DNA from 2 places in the Rhodococcus sp. NPDC060086 genome. Region 2 is predicted to be linked to the other one. Evidence: riboswitches for the same ligand, from Rfam matches in the RefSeq annotation. Region 2 holds a riboswitch; the other holds the start of a gene.
What was found. A riboswitch is a leader RNA that binds a small molecule or an ion and turns the genes downstream of it on or off. The one in region 2 is predicted to bind cyclic di-AMP.
Positions count from the first base shown of each region.

Region 1: linked by a shared signal. The riboswitch ahead of ACFWB0_RS04210 (transglycosylase family protein) and the one ahead of ACFWB0_RS22310 (C40 family peptidase) in region 2 are both predicted to bind cyclic di-AMP.

Region 1 covers NZ_JBHWWZ010000004.1:50,545-57,628, reverse strand. The annotation lists gene ACFWB0_RS04235 (MFS transporter) at 1-195, shown strand, start outside; gene ACFWB0_RS04230 (DUF2771 domain-containing protein) at 192-686, shown strand; gene ACFWB0_RS04225 (cold-shock protein) at 776-1,186, opposite strand; gene ACFWB0_RS04220 (hypothetical protein) at 1,341-1,583, shown strand; gene ACFWB0_RS04215 (YccF domain-containing protein) at 1,580-1,972, shown strand; cyclic di-AMP (ydaO/yuaA leader) riboswitch at 2,190-2,433, shown strand; gene ACFWB0_RS04210 (transglycosylase family protein) at 2,443-3,030, shown strand; gene ACFWB0_RS04205 (hypothetical protein) at 3,134-3,322, opposite strand; gene ACFWB0_RS04200 (helicase-associated domain-containing protein) at 3,383-5,659, shown strand; gene ACFWB0_RS04195 (hypothetical protein) at 5,676-6,185, opposite strand; gene ACFWB0_RS04190 (GMC oxidoreductase) at 6,182-7,084, opposite strand, start outside.
Region 2 covers NZ_JBHWWZ010000056.1:5,404-12,487, reverse strand. The annotation lists gene ACFWB0_RS22320 (hypothetical protein) at 1-209, opposite strand, end outside; gene ACFWB0_RS22315 (C40 family peptidase) at 277-1,323, opposite strand; gene ACFWB0_RS22310 (C40 family peptidase) at 1,507-2,079, opposite strand; cyclic di-AMP (ydaO/yuaA leader) riboswitch at 2,095-2,259, opposite strand; gene ACFWB0_RS22305 (DEDD exonuclease domain-containing protein) at 2,712-4,469, shown strand; gene ACFWB0_RS22300 (Lrp/AsnC family transcriptional regulator) at 4,521-4,796, shown strand; gene trpD (anthranilate phosphoribosyltransferase) at 4,888-5,964, opposite strand; gene ACFWB0_RS22290 (hypothetical protein) at 6,064-6,528, opposite strand; gene ACFWB0_RS22285 (heme-copper oxidase subunit III) at 6,667-7,084, shown strand, end outside.

The sequences.
Region 1 (7,084 bases), on a different contig from region 2:
ACCGAGCTGTGGATCGGTTTCTCGGTCGTGACGGTGGTGCTGGTACTCGGGTTCACCCAGACCCTGCTCACTTACCGTGGAAAGACGTTGCTGCCCGGCCTGGGCGGCAGGAGGCCCGAGCATGCCTCCACCGAAACTGCCGACGAGCGCGGAGCGCGCCCGGACGGGCAGCCGACACGAAATGGGAGCCGATGAATCTGCAAGCCCGGACGAAGAAGGCGATCGCGCTGATCGCGGTAGTCCTGGTGGTGGTCGCTGTGGGTATCGGCGCGGTGATCTGGAAGCTCGTCGACTCGGCCGAGCCGCGGCTGCCCGAGATCACCGCCTTCGGCGACGGCACCTCGGTCACGGTGCCTCCGACGCAGCACTGCAACGTCAACCTCGAGGACTGCGTCGAGAATCCGATCACCCAGCTCTCCGTCCGCGCCGGATATCCCCTGCAGTTGTCGCTGCCGTCGGCGATCTCCGATGCGCCGTGGCGTCTGATCGCGGTGTACGGCGATCTCGAGACGGGCCAGACGTTCCTCGACGGCATCATGGTCGATCCGGGGCAGCAGCGCGCGATCACCGTGCCGAGCGATCCGTCGCTGCAGTTGCTCGGTGTGGAGGTTCAGCTGCCCTCCGCTGTGGTGGACGAGGCCGGCGAGCCGATCGCTCACGCCGTGTGGGCAGTCCAGACGTTCTGAGAGCGCTGCTTCGAGGGCCGAAAGATGCCGAATGCCGTATCCGAACGAATCGGATACGGCATTCGGCGTTCGGGTCGCGGTCGTCCGTCTCAGTGGTCGAGCTCGCGGGCGACGGCGCGCATGACCTCGGAGATCCGCTGCCCGGCCTTGCGGTCCGGGTAGCGACCACGCCGCAGGTCGGGCTGGATCGCAACTTCGAGCAGCTTGATCATGTCCTCGACCATGCCGTGCAGTTCGTCGGGTGAGCGTCGTTCACGTGCCGGTGCTTCACGTCGTCCGCCCTGCTGCCGCAGCGTCGGCTGCTCGAGCAACTCGACCTTGAGCGCCTGGGGCCCACGACGACCGACGGCCATCCCGAATTCGACGCGCTGGCCCGCTTTGAGGTTCTCGACGCCATCCGGGAGTGCCGATGCGCGGACGTAGACGTCCTCGCCTTCGTCCTGAGACAGGAAGCCGAAGCCCTTCTCGACGTCGTACCATTTCACCTTGCCGGTCGGCACCGCGCTCACCTGCTCCTCGACGGCCGTGCCCGAGGGCACGATGTGGACATGCAAAACAACGCGCCCCAACCCTCACCGAGCGGGACGCGCATACGCGTTGAGTGTACCTCGGCGCACATACCGCCCCCGACGGCCGGCGACTACCGTAGTCGTCGTGGGTAACTCTTCTTCCGATTCCGTTCGTGCGTCCGGCAAGGGTCTGTTCAATGCCGCCATCGTGTGCTTCGCGGTGGGCATCGTGGCAGTGGTGGCGATCTTCCTGACTCCGATCCTCACCGACGGCAAGCCGGGTCTCGTCCTGTTTCTCCTCACTCTCGCGTGGCCGCTCGGCTTCGCGTTGGCCATCGCGTTCGCCCTGCAGTCGGGTCGGCGCTCGAAGGGCGGTAACGGTTCATGAGGGTTGTTCTCAACATCATCTGGCTGGTCTTCGGCGGTTTGTGGCTGGCGCTCGGATACTTCCTCGCGGGCATCATCTGCTGCATCCTCATCATCACGATTCCGTTCGGTATCGCCTCGTTCCGTATCGGCGTCTATGCGCTGTGGCCGTTCGGGAAGACAACTGTCGACAAGCCGACTGCGGGGGCCGGCTCGATGATCGGGAATGTGATCTGGATCGTGATCGCCGGCATCTGGCTGGCCCTCGGACACATCGCGACAGCGATCGCCATGGCCATCACGATCATCGGCATTCCGCTCGCGATCGCGAACCTGAAAATGATCCCGATCTCTCTGATGCCACTCGGGAAAGACATCGTTCCCGTCGATGCACGCCCGACGTACATGTGACCTTTATCACATAACGAGCTGATAACAGCACGGGTTCGAAACGGGTTTCGGAGGCTACTCGCGCGACTACCAGCGAGTTCGCTCCGGAATAGCCCCAGTACAGCCTCGAAACCCCATCCGGTCGTGCGTTACCAATTGGTGACACTCGTCCACCGGACCGTTACCGTCGTCATCGGTCGGACCGCCTGGTCCAACCAACCCGGGCCCGCCGCGCCAAATTCCTGTCCCGCGGAAACCCGGTTATCCCGACAAACGATCCACGAGGGACAGGAAACGGGGGACCCAACCGGTCTCCCTCGGAAGCACCCCGGCCCCGCCGGGACGCTTCCCCGGAGGCCCGGCCCGCCGCTCACGCGAAAGGCCTCGGGGTGAAGCCGGAACGCTCGATGAGCGCAACGGCCGGACTACCTCTTCAGTCCGAACCCGACAGCTGACCTCGTAGGCGCGTGCGGAGAGGAAACGGAACCGACATGAGCGGACGCCATCGCAAGCCTTCCAACACCGGCCGGACTGTCGCGAAGTTCGCGCTGACCGGCGCCGTCCTCGGCGTGACGGGTGTCGCCTTCAGCGGCACCGCCGCCGCCGCGCCCGACTCCGACTGGGACCGCCTCGCACAGTGCGAGTCCGGCGGAAACTGGGCCATCGCCACCGGCAACGGCTACCACGGTGGCCTGCAGTTCTCGCCGAGCACCTGGAACGCCTACGGCGGTCAGGAATACGCAGCCACCGCCAACCAGGCCAGCCGCGACCAGCAGATCGCCGTCGCCGAGCGCGTCCTTGCCGGCCAGGGCTGGGGCGCATGGCCGTCCTGCTCCTCGAGCCTCGGCCTGTCCAGCTCCCCGACGCAGCGTGAGGCCCCCGGCGCTCCCGCTCAGTCCACCCCCGCGCCGGTCACCGAGAACCGCCAGATCCCGCAGCTTTCCGAGGTTCCGGCACTGCCCGCCGAGGCCCAGGGCATCATCGACGGCTTCGAACAGGGCGTCGACGCACTGCAGTCCGCCGGTATCGCGCTCGACCCGGCCGTCCTCGACGCAGTCCGCGCAGTTCTGCCCCAGTAGGCAACACTCAGCAGTACCAGCAAAGAACCCCGCACCGGATTCGGTGCGGGGTTCTTCGTTGTCGGGGAGCCTGACGACCGAGGAAGACTCGGTGTCGAGGAACTCAGCGGTTGATGACGGTGCGCGGGTGCGTGTAGGGAAGCTCCTCCGCCGGGACGGGGAACACGGCGTCCTCGCCGTACGGGGAGAGCGGACCCGAACGCGTCGACGACAGTTCGGTGACCGCATGGTCGCCATCTGCCAACTCCGGCCATCCGCGATCGACGTAGAGGTTCTTCGATTTGTCAGCCATGACGCTCATTTTGGCAGGTGAGTTCGTCTTAGGCCATCTCAGGTCTCTAATCTGGATCTGATGACACCCGCCACGCCCGCCCCCGACGCCGCATCGGACTCGCTCGCCCAGTGGCTGTCCGATCGCCGCGACACGGAACTCGTCGCTCTCCTGCGCTCGAGACCCGACCTGGTGGTGCCCCCACCCGCGACGATGAGCGTGCTCGCGAATCGCGCACGCCAACGCGCTTCGGTGTTCCGCGCAGCGAACGACTTCACCACCGCGGAGTTCGGGATCATCGAGGCACTCGCGCGGCTCGGGGCCGTCGACGACGGGGTGCCGAGGAAAACTCTCGTCGACGATCTGCGAGGGCGGATCACCGCCAAGTCCGTCGATCGGATTCTCGACCGTCTGCGCTCCGTCCTGCTGGTGTGGGACACCTCCGACGGCCTGCGTCTCGTCGCAGCCGCCGTCGAGGCCGTGCCGTGGAGGGTCGGACGCACACCCGAAACGGACGCGTTCACCCGCGAAGAGCTCGAAGTGGTCCTCGCCGAACTCGAGCCCTCGCAACGCAGCATTCTCGACACCCTGGCGCGGACGTCGCCCATCGGGCGCACCCGCGACGCCGCGCCCGGCTCCGACGAGAACCGACCCGTACAGAAGCTCCTGGCATCCGGGTTGCTCACCCGCATCGACGACGAGACGGTCGAACTTCCCCACCGGGTCGGGCAGGCATTGCGCGGCGAAGCACCGTTCGATCCGGCATCCCTGACTCCCCCGGGCTTCAAGGCGAGCACCAAGACCGCTCCCGATACGAACAGCACCGCCGCAGGCGCCGCATTGGAACTACTGCGCCACTGCGAAGACCTGATCACCGCGCTGGGCCGCCAGCCCGCCCCGGCACTGCGCTCCGGTGGTCTGGGAGTCCGCGAGCTCCACCGGCTCGCGAAGTCGCTCGATCTCACCGACGACCACACCGCATTGCTCGTCGAGGTACTCGCAGCGGCAGGACTCATCGCACGCGGAAACCCCGATCCCGCTCCGCCCGGCGACATCGACGACTATTGGGCTCCCACCACCTCGGCCGACGGATGGCTCACCGCGAACACCGCGCACCGCTGGGCGGTTCTCGCCGGTGCGTGGCTGGACGCGCCGCGGCGTCCCTGGCTGATCGGACGTCGCGACCAGAACGACAAGCCGATCGCGGCGTTGTCCGACGAGGTGAACTCCCCGACCGCGGCCTACGACCGCAGGCTCCTCCTCGAAGTACTCGCCGACCACATTGCGCCGTCCCCGGCCGAAGTGCAGGCCGTCGTGGCCTGGCGCCGGCCTCGATCCGCAGGCCACTTCGGCCACGAGACGGTGACCGAGACGATCCGCGAAGCCACCGCACTCGCGTTGGTCGCCCACGACAATCTCGGCTCACCCGGCAAGGCCCTGCTGCACGGTGGCGACGCCGAAACAGAGATGGCGAACACGCTCCCCGAACCCGTCGACCACGTCCTCGTCCAGGCCGACCTCACCGTCGTCGCCCCCGGTCCTCTCGTCCCGGAACTGGCCGGGAAGGTCGCGCTCGTCGCCGACGTCGAATCCGCAGGCGCCGCCACCGTCTACCGGATCAGTGAGGGCACCGTGCGCCGCGCGCTCGACGCGGGCCTCGGTGCAGGTGAGCTGCACGCCCTGTTCTCGGCCCACTCGCGCACACCCGTCCCTCAGTCGCTGACCTACCTGATCGACGACGTGGCACGGCGCCACGGCCGGTTGCGCGCAGGCATCGCGTCGTCGTTCGTACGCTCCGACGATCCGGCGCTGCTCGCAGAGGTGCTCGCGACACCGGTCGCCGCGACGCTGGCGTTGCGTGCGGTCGCACCGACGGTCGCCATCTCGCAGGCGCCCCTCGCCGAGGTACTCACCTCACTGAGGCAAGTAGGCTTCGCTCCGGCAGGCGAGGACGCATCGGGCGCGGTGCTGGATCTGCGCCCGCGCGGCGCACGGCTGGTGGTGCCGCGGTCGCGTCCCCGCTACGCCGGACCGCTTCCGCCCAACGACGAACAGCTCGAAACGCTGGTACGCACGCTGCGCGCCGGCGACCGCGCCGCGTCCGCCCCGGCGAGTACACCGGTGCGCGGAGACGGCAGCCGTACGGGTGGTGCGGCAACGATGGCGCTGCTGCAACTGGCGGTCCATGCCAAGCGCAGTGTGACCCTCGGATACGTCGACGCACAGGGCACCGCAACCCGTCGCATCGTGGACCCGGTCAGCATTGCGGGCGGGCAGCTCGAAGCCTTCGACCCCGCGACCGGCTCGGTGCGCAGTTTCGTGCTGCACCGTGTCGCGTCGGTCGCGCTGGTCGATTGACACGGCGACGGTCCGCTCAGGGTCGATCGTCGTCACGCACGAGTACGAACGGCGAGGCCGCCCTCCTCGACCACGACCCCCCTACGAATGTCAGGCCGAGCCACGTCCGTTCGTCGAGCGCACGGAACTCGTCGCGCACCCACCGCCATGGAATCGGCGCGTCTGCACCGTAGGACACCGTCACCGCGGGCCGTCCGTCGAGCCAAGACTGTTCGAGCGCGACAGCGATCGGCAGGTGCTCGCGCGGCGTCCCATTGTCGCGGCCGAGCAGGTTCGCCGCGGTGCCGTCGGCGTGGACACGCTTGCCGTACCAATGTGGCATTCCGGCGACCGCAATCGCGCGCGGAGCCGCAATCCTCAGCAGAGCAGGTCCGACGAAAACGGCGCGGTAGGTTCCAGGCGACATCGGCGTGTCCGTCGTATACTCAGCACCCTCGCCCGACTGCGTCAACGACCTGAATGTGTCGCGCAGTCCCCGCATCGTGCCGGCCAGGCCCTGCAGTGCGGCCGAGTCCCCTGTGCTCACGTCGTCGTCCTACTTTCTGTTCGCGCCGCATATCGTGCGGCAAAGCGTTCTGCCATGGCGGTGATCGTGAGGCTCGGGTTCACCCCGACGTTCGCAGGAATGGCGGAGCCGTCCACCACGTACAGGCCCGGATGCCCGAACACCTGGTGGTCGGTGTCGATGACGCCGTGGTCGGCGTCGGATCCGATCGCAGCGCCACCGAGAATGTGGGCGGTGATGGACTTTCCACCGATGCTCTCGAGCAGCAAATTGAGGGGCCGTCCGCCGATCGACTCGGCGAAGGCGCGGGCAACCGCGTTGGCCTGCGGAAGATAGCTCGGCGCTCGGCGGCCCGCGACAGCACGTGACCGCAGTACCTTGCGCCACGGCCGGATCGGCGACCGCGCGTAGTCCAGTCGGATTTCACTTTCCACATTCTGCATCACCGTGAACACACTGAGTCGTTCGATGAAGTTGCGCGCGAACATGGTTCGGATCTGACGAGCCGGATTCCGCAGGAGCGCCGCCGCGGCGGACCGGCGGCGCAGGCGAGGATCGGCACCGTCGACAAGCGGCCCGACCTGGAACCGCATATGCCATCCGCCGACGTACCGATTCTGGGTGACATGGGTGCTGTCATCGGGATAGAACTCGCTCGAAATGGTGGGCCCGCGAGTCAGATCGACGTCGACGTCGTCGGCAAGGACCGCGGTGATCGCCTCCGAGTTGGTGCGCACGTGGTCGCCGAGCCGGTCGGATACGCGAGGAAGCCCACCGTTCGTACGGGACCGGAACAGCAACTCCACGGTGCCGAGCACCCCTGCGGCCAGTACCACTTCGGGCGCGCGCAGTCGTTCGCCGCTGCCGAGCCGAACCTCGTAGTCACCGCCGGCGAGTGCGATCACCGACGTGACGTGCTG
Region 2 (7,084 bases):
GCTGCGCTGTCGGCGGTGCGTACCGCGTCGGCCCAGGAGTCGACGAGCGCCTGCAATTCCACACGGGTGTCGGACTCGGACTGCTCGTCGGCTCGAGGAGCGACGAGAAGCACCCCGGCCGCCGCCACGGCGAGCGCAAGTCCGGCCAGTCCGATGCGCTCCCACGGCAGACGACGATGGGAGGTAGACAGGGTCTCCGGCGCGGGCACGGCGGCAAGTGTATGCGGCGACGTGCGCTGTCCTCCGTGCCGCGTGTCGGTAATTCTCCTGCGGCGGTCAGTAGCGTCGTGCGCTGTGGAACGGGAAGCTGTCCATCGCCTGCACCTTCACCGGTACACCGAACGTGGAGGCGTGCACGATGTTTCCGTCGCCCGCGTAGATGCCGACGTGTGAGGCGTCGTTGTAGAAGATGATGACGTCGCCCGGTTGGAGATTGCCGCGCGACACCGGGGTACCGCCCTGGGCCTGCGCCTGACTCGATCGGGGCACGGTCTTTCCGACCTGCTGATATGCCCAGACCACGAGACCGGAGCAATCGAATTGGTCGGGGCCGGTGGCGCCCCATACGTACGGGTCGCCGATCCGGGTGAGTGCGGAGCGGAGCGCTCCTGCACCGTTGCCGGGGATGAGGTGTTCCATGATGCGATCGGCATCGAGACCAGGTGGGAACGGCGTGCCGGCAAGGGTCGTCTTCTCCGCGTCACTGAGGTTGTCGAAGGCGTCGAGAACCGCGGCGATCTGAGTTTCGAGTTCGGATTCCTGACGCTGCAGGTCGTCACGGAGACTCTGCGCCTGCTCGGCCGCGATACGTGCGGCTTCGGCCGACTTCTCCGATGCAGCGGCGGCCGCCGCTGCCGCCGCGCTGGCTACGCGGAATCCTTCTATTTCGCGATCGGTCTGCGCGCCGAGGACATCGAGCATCACCATCTGGTCGAGCAACTGCTGGGGTGAGTCGCTGACCATCACCGCGAAGAGGCGATTGGTGCGCGAACCGCGATAGTTGGCCTGGGCCAGTTTGTCGACAGTGGGCTTGAAGCGTGCGACCTCGGCCTGGGCTGCCGCCAGAGCATCGCGGTCGGCGGCCGAGCGAGCATCCAGTTCGTGCTGTTCCGCGATCCGCGCATCGAGTTCGATCCCGGCGTGGTGCAGGGCCTCGGTGGCTTGCTCCGATCGGCGCGACAGGTCGGCGAGATGTTCGAGTTTGGCGGTGGGACTCTCGCCGATGGGATCGGCCACTGCGGGCGAGGCCGTGAGACCCAGGATGAGAAGTACACATGCGGCGAGAGCGGTGCGAACGGCCCGTCTGCGGGAGGCGGAGAACACGAGGCTTGTCTTCCTTTCGCAAAGATCTCGATCAGGTTACGGAACCGCATAGCTTCGTGTCTACCCGCGGGTAGCGCTCGACTGTTCGTTACCGGCAGTTCCACCGCCACCTGCTCGGTCCCGCAATGACGTGAGGGTGGACCGGTGCGTCACCGATCCACCCTCACGGACACTGCTCGTCGATCAGAAGCGGCGGGCGCCGTCCACAGGCATCGAGTCGAGCGGAGCGACCTTCACCGGCTGGCTCGAGGTCGAGGCATGCACGATGTTGCCGTTGCCGATGTAGATGCCGGTGTGGCTGCCCCCGTAGAAGGAGACGACATCACCGGGCTGCAGCGCACCGACCGACACGGACTGGCCTGCAGAAGCCTGCTGATAGCTGGTGCGAGGAACGCTCAGACCCACCTGCTGGTACGCCCACTGCACGAGACCGGAGCAGTCGAACGCGCTCGGTCCGGTTGCACCGTAGACGTACGGGGACCCGACCTTGCTGAGCGCGGCGTCGGCGGCGCGCTGGCCGACCGAGCTGAACGGCGCAGTGAAGGGCGCAGCGGGAGCGGCTTCCGGGGCAGGCGGGATGAGGTTGGTGACCTCCGGCGGCAGGGTCACGCCGGCGGGAAGGTCGAAGGTGCCGACACCGGGGATGGTGACGGGCTCTGCCATCGCCGGACCGGCGGTGACGGTGATTGCACCGAGCGCGAGAGCTCCGGCGACGAGTGCGCGACGCACGGTGCGCTTGTTGTTCTGCGAGACCACGAGGGGTTGTTCTCCAATTCTTCCGTTCACCCGCCGACCGAGTTAGCTGACGGATTCGGGCCGGAAGATCAGCCCTACCCCTCTCCGCGAGTGCGGTGGAGGGGATTCACCCCAAGTAACGCGTGTGGGTCCCCGGCTCGGACGCTCGATGACGAGCGGCCGATTAGGCGGTTACCGAGCGGCTCCGACCCTCGGGAGTGGGCCGGACCAACAATTCCGCTTGGTCTCAGGAAGGTTACGAAACTGCATCGCCGAGACCAACCCGAACGTGCGCAGAATGCGACTTAAGTCCGTTTCAGGAACTTTGGGACCAGCTCCGCCATGATTTGATAACAGGCCGATAACGGCACTGAGGGCAGGTACCCCGGACCGCTCGTCCTAAACCCCGAGAGCGTGCACCGCCCATTGCACACCGCTGTAACCCACCCCAGTTCACGGTGGCGATTCGGCTCCCTCCACGCCGTCGGCGCAGCGACCCGAACGCACCACGGAACTGCCCCTCCCGCGCCCGGGAGGCATCCCGCCCGACACCTCCCGGGGTCCGACGATCGGGTCTTGTGTGATCCTCGTCTCAGCGAGGGCGGAAAGTCCGGATCGGCGGTGTGTCGGAGGCCGTTCCTACGCTCATGCGCATGACGTCGTCCCCTATCGGTTCCGACACCGGCCACGGTGTTCAGCTCAGCTTCGACGAACTGGATACTCCCCTACGCGACACCACCTTCGTCGTGGTCGATCTCGAGACCACGGGGGGACGCTCCGGCGACGACGCCATCACCGAGATCGGTGCGGTCAAGGTGTGCAGCGGTGAGGTACTCGGCGAGTTCGCGACCCTCGTCGACCCGGGCCGGTCGATACCACCCGAGATCGTCCGCCTCACCGGCATCACCACCGCCATGGTCTATCAGGCCCCTCGTATCGAGGAGGTCCTCCCGGCATTCCTCGAATTCGCGGCCGGCTCGGTTCTCGTCGCGCACAACGCGGGGTTCGACACCGGCTTCCTCCGCGCGGCAGCAGTCCGGTGCGACGTGGCGTGGCCCCGATTCCCCGTCGTCTGCACCGTCAAACTGGCGCGGCGAGTTCTCGGCCGCGACGAGGCGCCGTCGGTGAAGCTCTCTGCGCTCGCAGAATTGTTCAGCGTGTCGACGCAGCCCACACACCGCGCACTCGACGACGCACGTGCGACCGTCGAGGTCCTCCATGCACTCATCGAGCGGGTGGGGAACCAGGGGGTCCACAGCCTCACCGAATTGCGCGACTACATCCCCGCCGTCACAGCCGAACAACGCGCCAAACGCACCCTGGCCGCACACCTGCCGCACCGCCCCGGCGTGTACCTGTTCCGGGGCCCGTCGGACGAGGCTCTCTACATCGGCACGGCCGTGGATCTGCGTCGCCGCGTCCGCAACTACTTCACAGGTTCGGAGACCCGACCGAGGCTCCGCGAGATGGTCGCGCTGACCACCCGCATCGACCACGTCGAATGCGCCCACGGGCTCGAGGCCGGTGTCCGCGAACTACGGCTGATCGCCGCCCACACTCCCCCGTACAACCGTCGTTCGAAATACCCCACTCGCGGATGGTGGATCACACTCACCGACGAGCCCTTCCCGCGTGCGGCGCTCTCACGCACCCCCTCGACCGACGCACTCGGCCCCTTCTCCACCCGGAACGCAGCCGCCGCGGTCGCCGCCACCCTCGCCGAGTTCTGTGGGCTGCGCACGTGTACCCGCCGGATCGGCCGCTCCGGGCGCCACGGCGACGGCTGCCTGCCCGATGCGGTCGGAGCCTGTTCGGCAGCGTCCTTCGGCCCGCAGAGCCCCGACGAGTACTCCGTTCAAGTCCGGAAGGCACGCGACCTACTCCACGGCCACGACTCCTCGGTACTGACGCGGGCGCAGGAGCGTATCGACGAGCTGGCAGGCAAGGAGCTGTTCGAGAATGCGGCCCGACTCCGCGATCGCACCGCCGACGCGGTCCGCGCTCTACGACGGACGCAGCGCCTCGCGGCACTCGCCGCCGTCGACGAGCTGGTCGCGGCGCGTCCTCGCGCGCAAGGAGGCTGGGAGTTCGCCGTGGTGCGTGCCGGCAGGCTCGCAGCGGCCGGGGTCGCGGAGCGAGGTGTTCGCCCCATGCCGGTCGTCGACGCGATCACGGCGGGCGCGGAAACGGTACTGCCCGGACCCGGCCCGCTGCGCGGTGCACCCCAGGAAGAGACAGGACTGATCACACGGTGGCTGGACTCCGAAGGAGTGCGCATCGTCCGGACCTCCCACGGGTGGTCCGAACCCATCGCCGGTGCGGGCCGCTGGAGTGACTGGGCCGACCTTGCCCGCGAGGCACGCGATGCGTCCGGGGCGGTCCCGGAACCGGACGGCCACCGCATAGGCTGATCGTCACCGGAGGAAGACCTGCGTCACCGGAGTTACAGACAAGGAGTCCCGATGATCAATGCCATCGTTCTGATCGATGCCGACGCCCACCGCATCCCGGAGACCGCCCGAGCGGTGGCCGACCTCGCCGGGGTCGACACGGTGTATTCGTGCGCCGGGGACGTGGATCTCGTGGCGGTGGTGCGTGTCCGCGACCACGAGCAGATCGCCGAGGTGGTCACGCGGGGCATCAACAAGGTCGACGGGGTGAGCAAGACCGTCACACACATCGCGTTCCAGTCGTATTCGAGCGACGACATCGAGGCGGGCTTCTCCATAGGGAGCTGACCACCCACGAATACGTACACACGACTACATACGACTCAGGTGGTGCCCGCCCGATTCGGGTGGGCACCACCTGTAGGTCACTGCCGCAGGGTCAGCGCTGAACTTCGGCACCGAGCCGCGTCGTCACGGCAGCCCACTTCTCGAGCACCTTCGCAGCGGCACCGCTGTCGATTGCGGTCGCAGCCACCTCGAGTCCGGCGGCGAGTGCATCCTCGAGTCCATCGTCGACGCCCCGGAACGCGGCGATCGCCCCTGCGGCATTCAGAAGCACTGCATCACGGACCGGTCCGGTTTCGCCGGCGAGGCACGCCCGCGCGATCACCGCATTCTCGGCGGCGTCACCGCCTCGGAGCGCTTCGAGCGGGACCCGCGCGATCCCCAGCCTGGTGGGGTCGAGCGCCTGTACCTCGACCGAACCTCCGCGGACGAGATACACGGTCGATGTCGTCGACGTGGTCAATTCGTCGAGACCGTCGTCGCCACGAACGACCAACGCCGAATTGCCGCGCTGCGCGAGCACACCCGCAATGGTCGGAACCAACGACTCGAAGGCGCACCCGATCAGTCCGGCGCGGGGACGCGCGGGGTTGGTGAGCGGACCGAGCACGTTGAACACTGTCGGGATACCGATCTGCTTGCGCGGGGCAGCAGCGAAGCGCAGTGCCGGGTGATACACCGGCGCGAAGCAGAATCCGATGCCTGCTTCCTCGAGCGAGCGTGCAACCTGCTCCGGTCCGAGGTCGATATGCACCCCGAGTTCCTCGAGCACGTCGGCACCGCCGCTCTTCGACGAGGCGGCACGGTTGCCGTGCTTGGCCACCCGGATACCTGCTGCTGCCACCACCAACGACGCCATCGTGGAGATGTTCACCGTGTTGGCGCGGTCGCCGCCGGTTCCGACGATGTCGACGGTGTCGTCGTCCACTGGCACGAGGTTTGCGTAGCCGAGCATCGTGTCGGCGAGGGCCCGCAACTCCTCGGGCGTTTCGCCCTTCATCTTCAGCGCGACGCCGAACGCCGCGATCTGAGCAGGGGTCGCGTTGTCGGAGAAGATCTCGTCCATGGCCCAGACGGCCTCGGGTCGGGTCAGATCACGACCTGCGGTCAGAGATCCGAGTACTGCGGGCCAGCTGGCAACCACCTCATCCGCCGCCTGCCTCGCGTTCATCGCACCCACCCTTCGCCACATCCGACTCACTGTCGGGGCACTGTTGTGCCCTCCGCCGGGAAAGCTTAGCCAGGCGTCGTCGTGCGACTGCAGGCCGCGTCACTGCGGCTGGAGTGCATCCCAACCGAGGGCGTTCCCACCGAGACGTTGCGCGAGCGAGGCCATCCGCGACTTCTCCTGGGCGCAGTGCATCGCATCGAGTGTCTGGACCCGCAGCAGGATCAGCGAGACCCGGCTCTCTGCGTCTGCAGCAGCAGACTCCGAAGGTACTGAGGCAGGAGCATGCGGCGCAGCGGCGGTGTATCCGTCCTGCCCGGCCAGTGCGAGAGCCTCCTCGACCCCCGCCGCGGGCAGCTCCAGATGGTGTCGTAGGACCGCATCGTCGGATTCGATCCATCGGGGTGTGCTCTGCGCACCGCGGTCGAGCGCGGTGGAGCACGCCTCCGCGTCGTCGAACGATTCGACGACGATCACGAGATCCGGCCGGGTGGCGTCGAGAGGCTCGGATGCTCGCCGCGTCAGGAAACCGCGAATTCTTCCCAACAGCCCCGATTGTTCACTCATCCCGCCACCCTCACATCCGCCACATCTGGCTCGCCTCGTAGCCGGGAACTCGGCATTTACCTCCCCGGGGGCAGTAGAGACGCGCCGATTTCGGCCCCGATTGCCCATCACTTACTACGACGGGTCATACTAGCCAGCGTGACGAGCGCAGTAGGGACTTCAGGATCTGCAATCACACAGCGCGTGCACTCGTTGAACCGGCCCAACCTGGTCAGCGTCGGCACCATCGTGTGGTTGTCCAGTGAGCTCATGTTTTTCGCAGGGCTCTTCGCCATGTATTTCGTGGCACGGGCACAGGCGCCCGAGGGTATGTGGCCTCCGCCGCCCACCCATTTGAACCTGTGGGTAGCGGTACCGATCACCTCGGTGCTGATCGCGTCCTCCTTCACCTGCCAGCTGGGTGTGTTCGCTGCCGAACGCGGCGACGTCTTCGGTCTGCGACGGTGGTACCTCATCACCCTCGGCATGGGCACTTTCTTCGTGCTCGGTCAGGGTTACGAGTACATCGTCCTGGTCCAGGACGGCACCACTATCGCGAGCAGCGTGTACGGCTCGG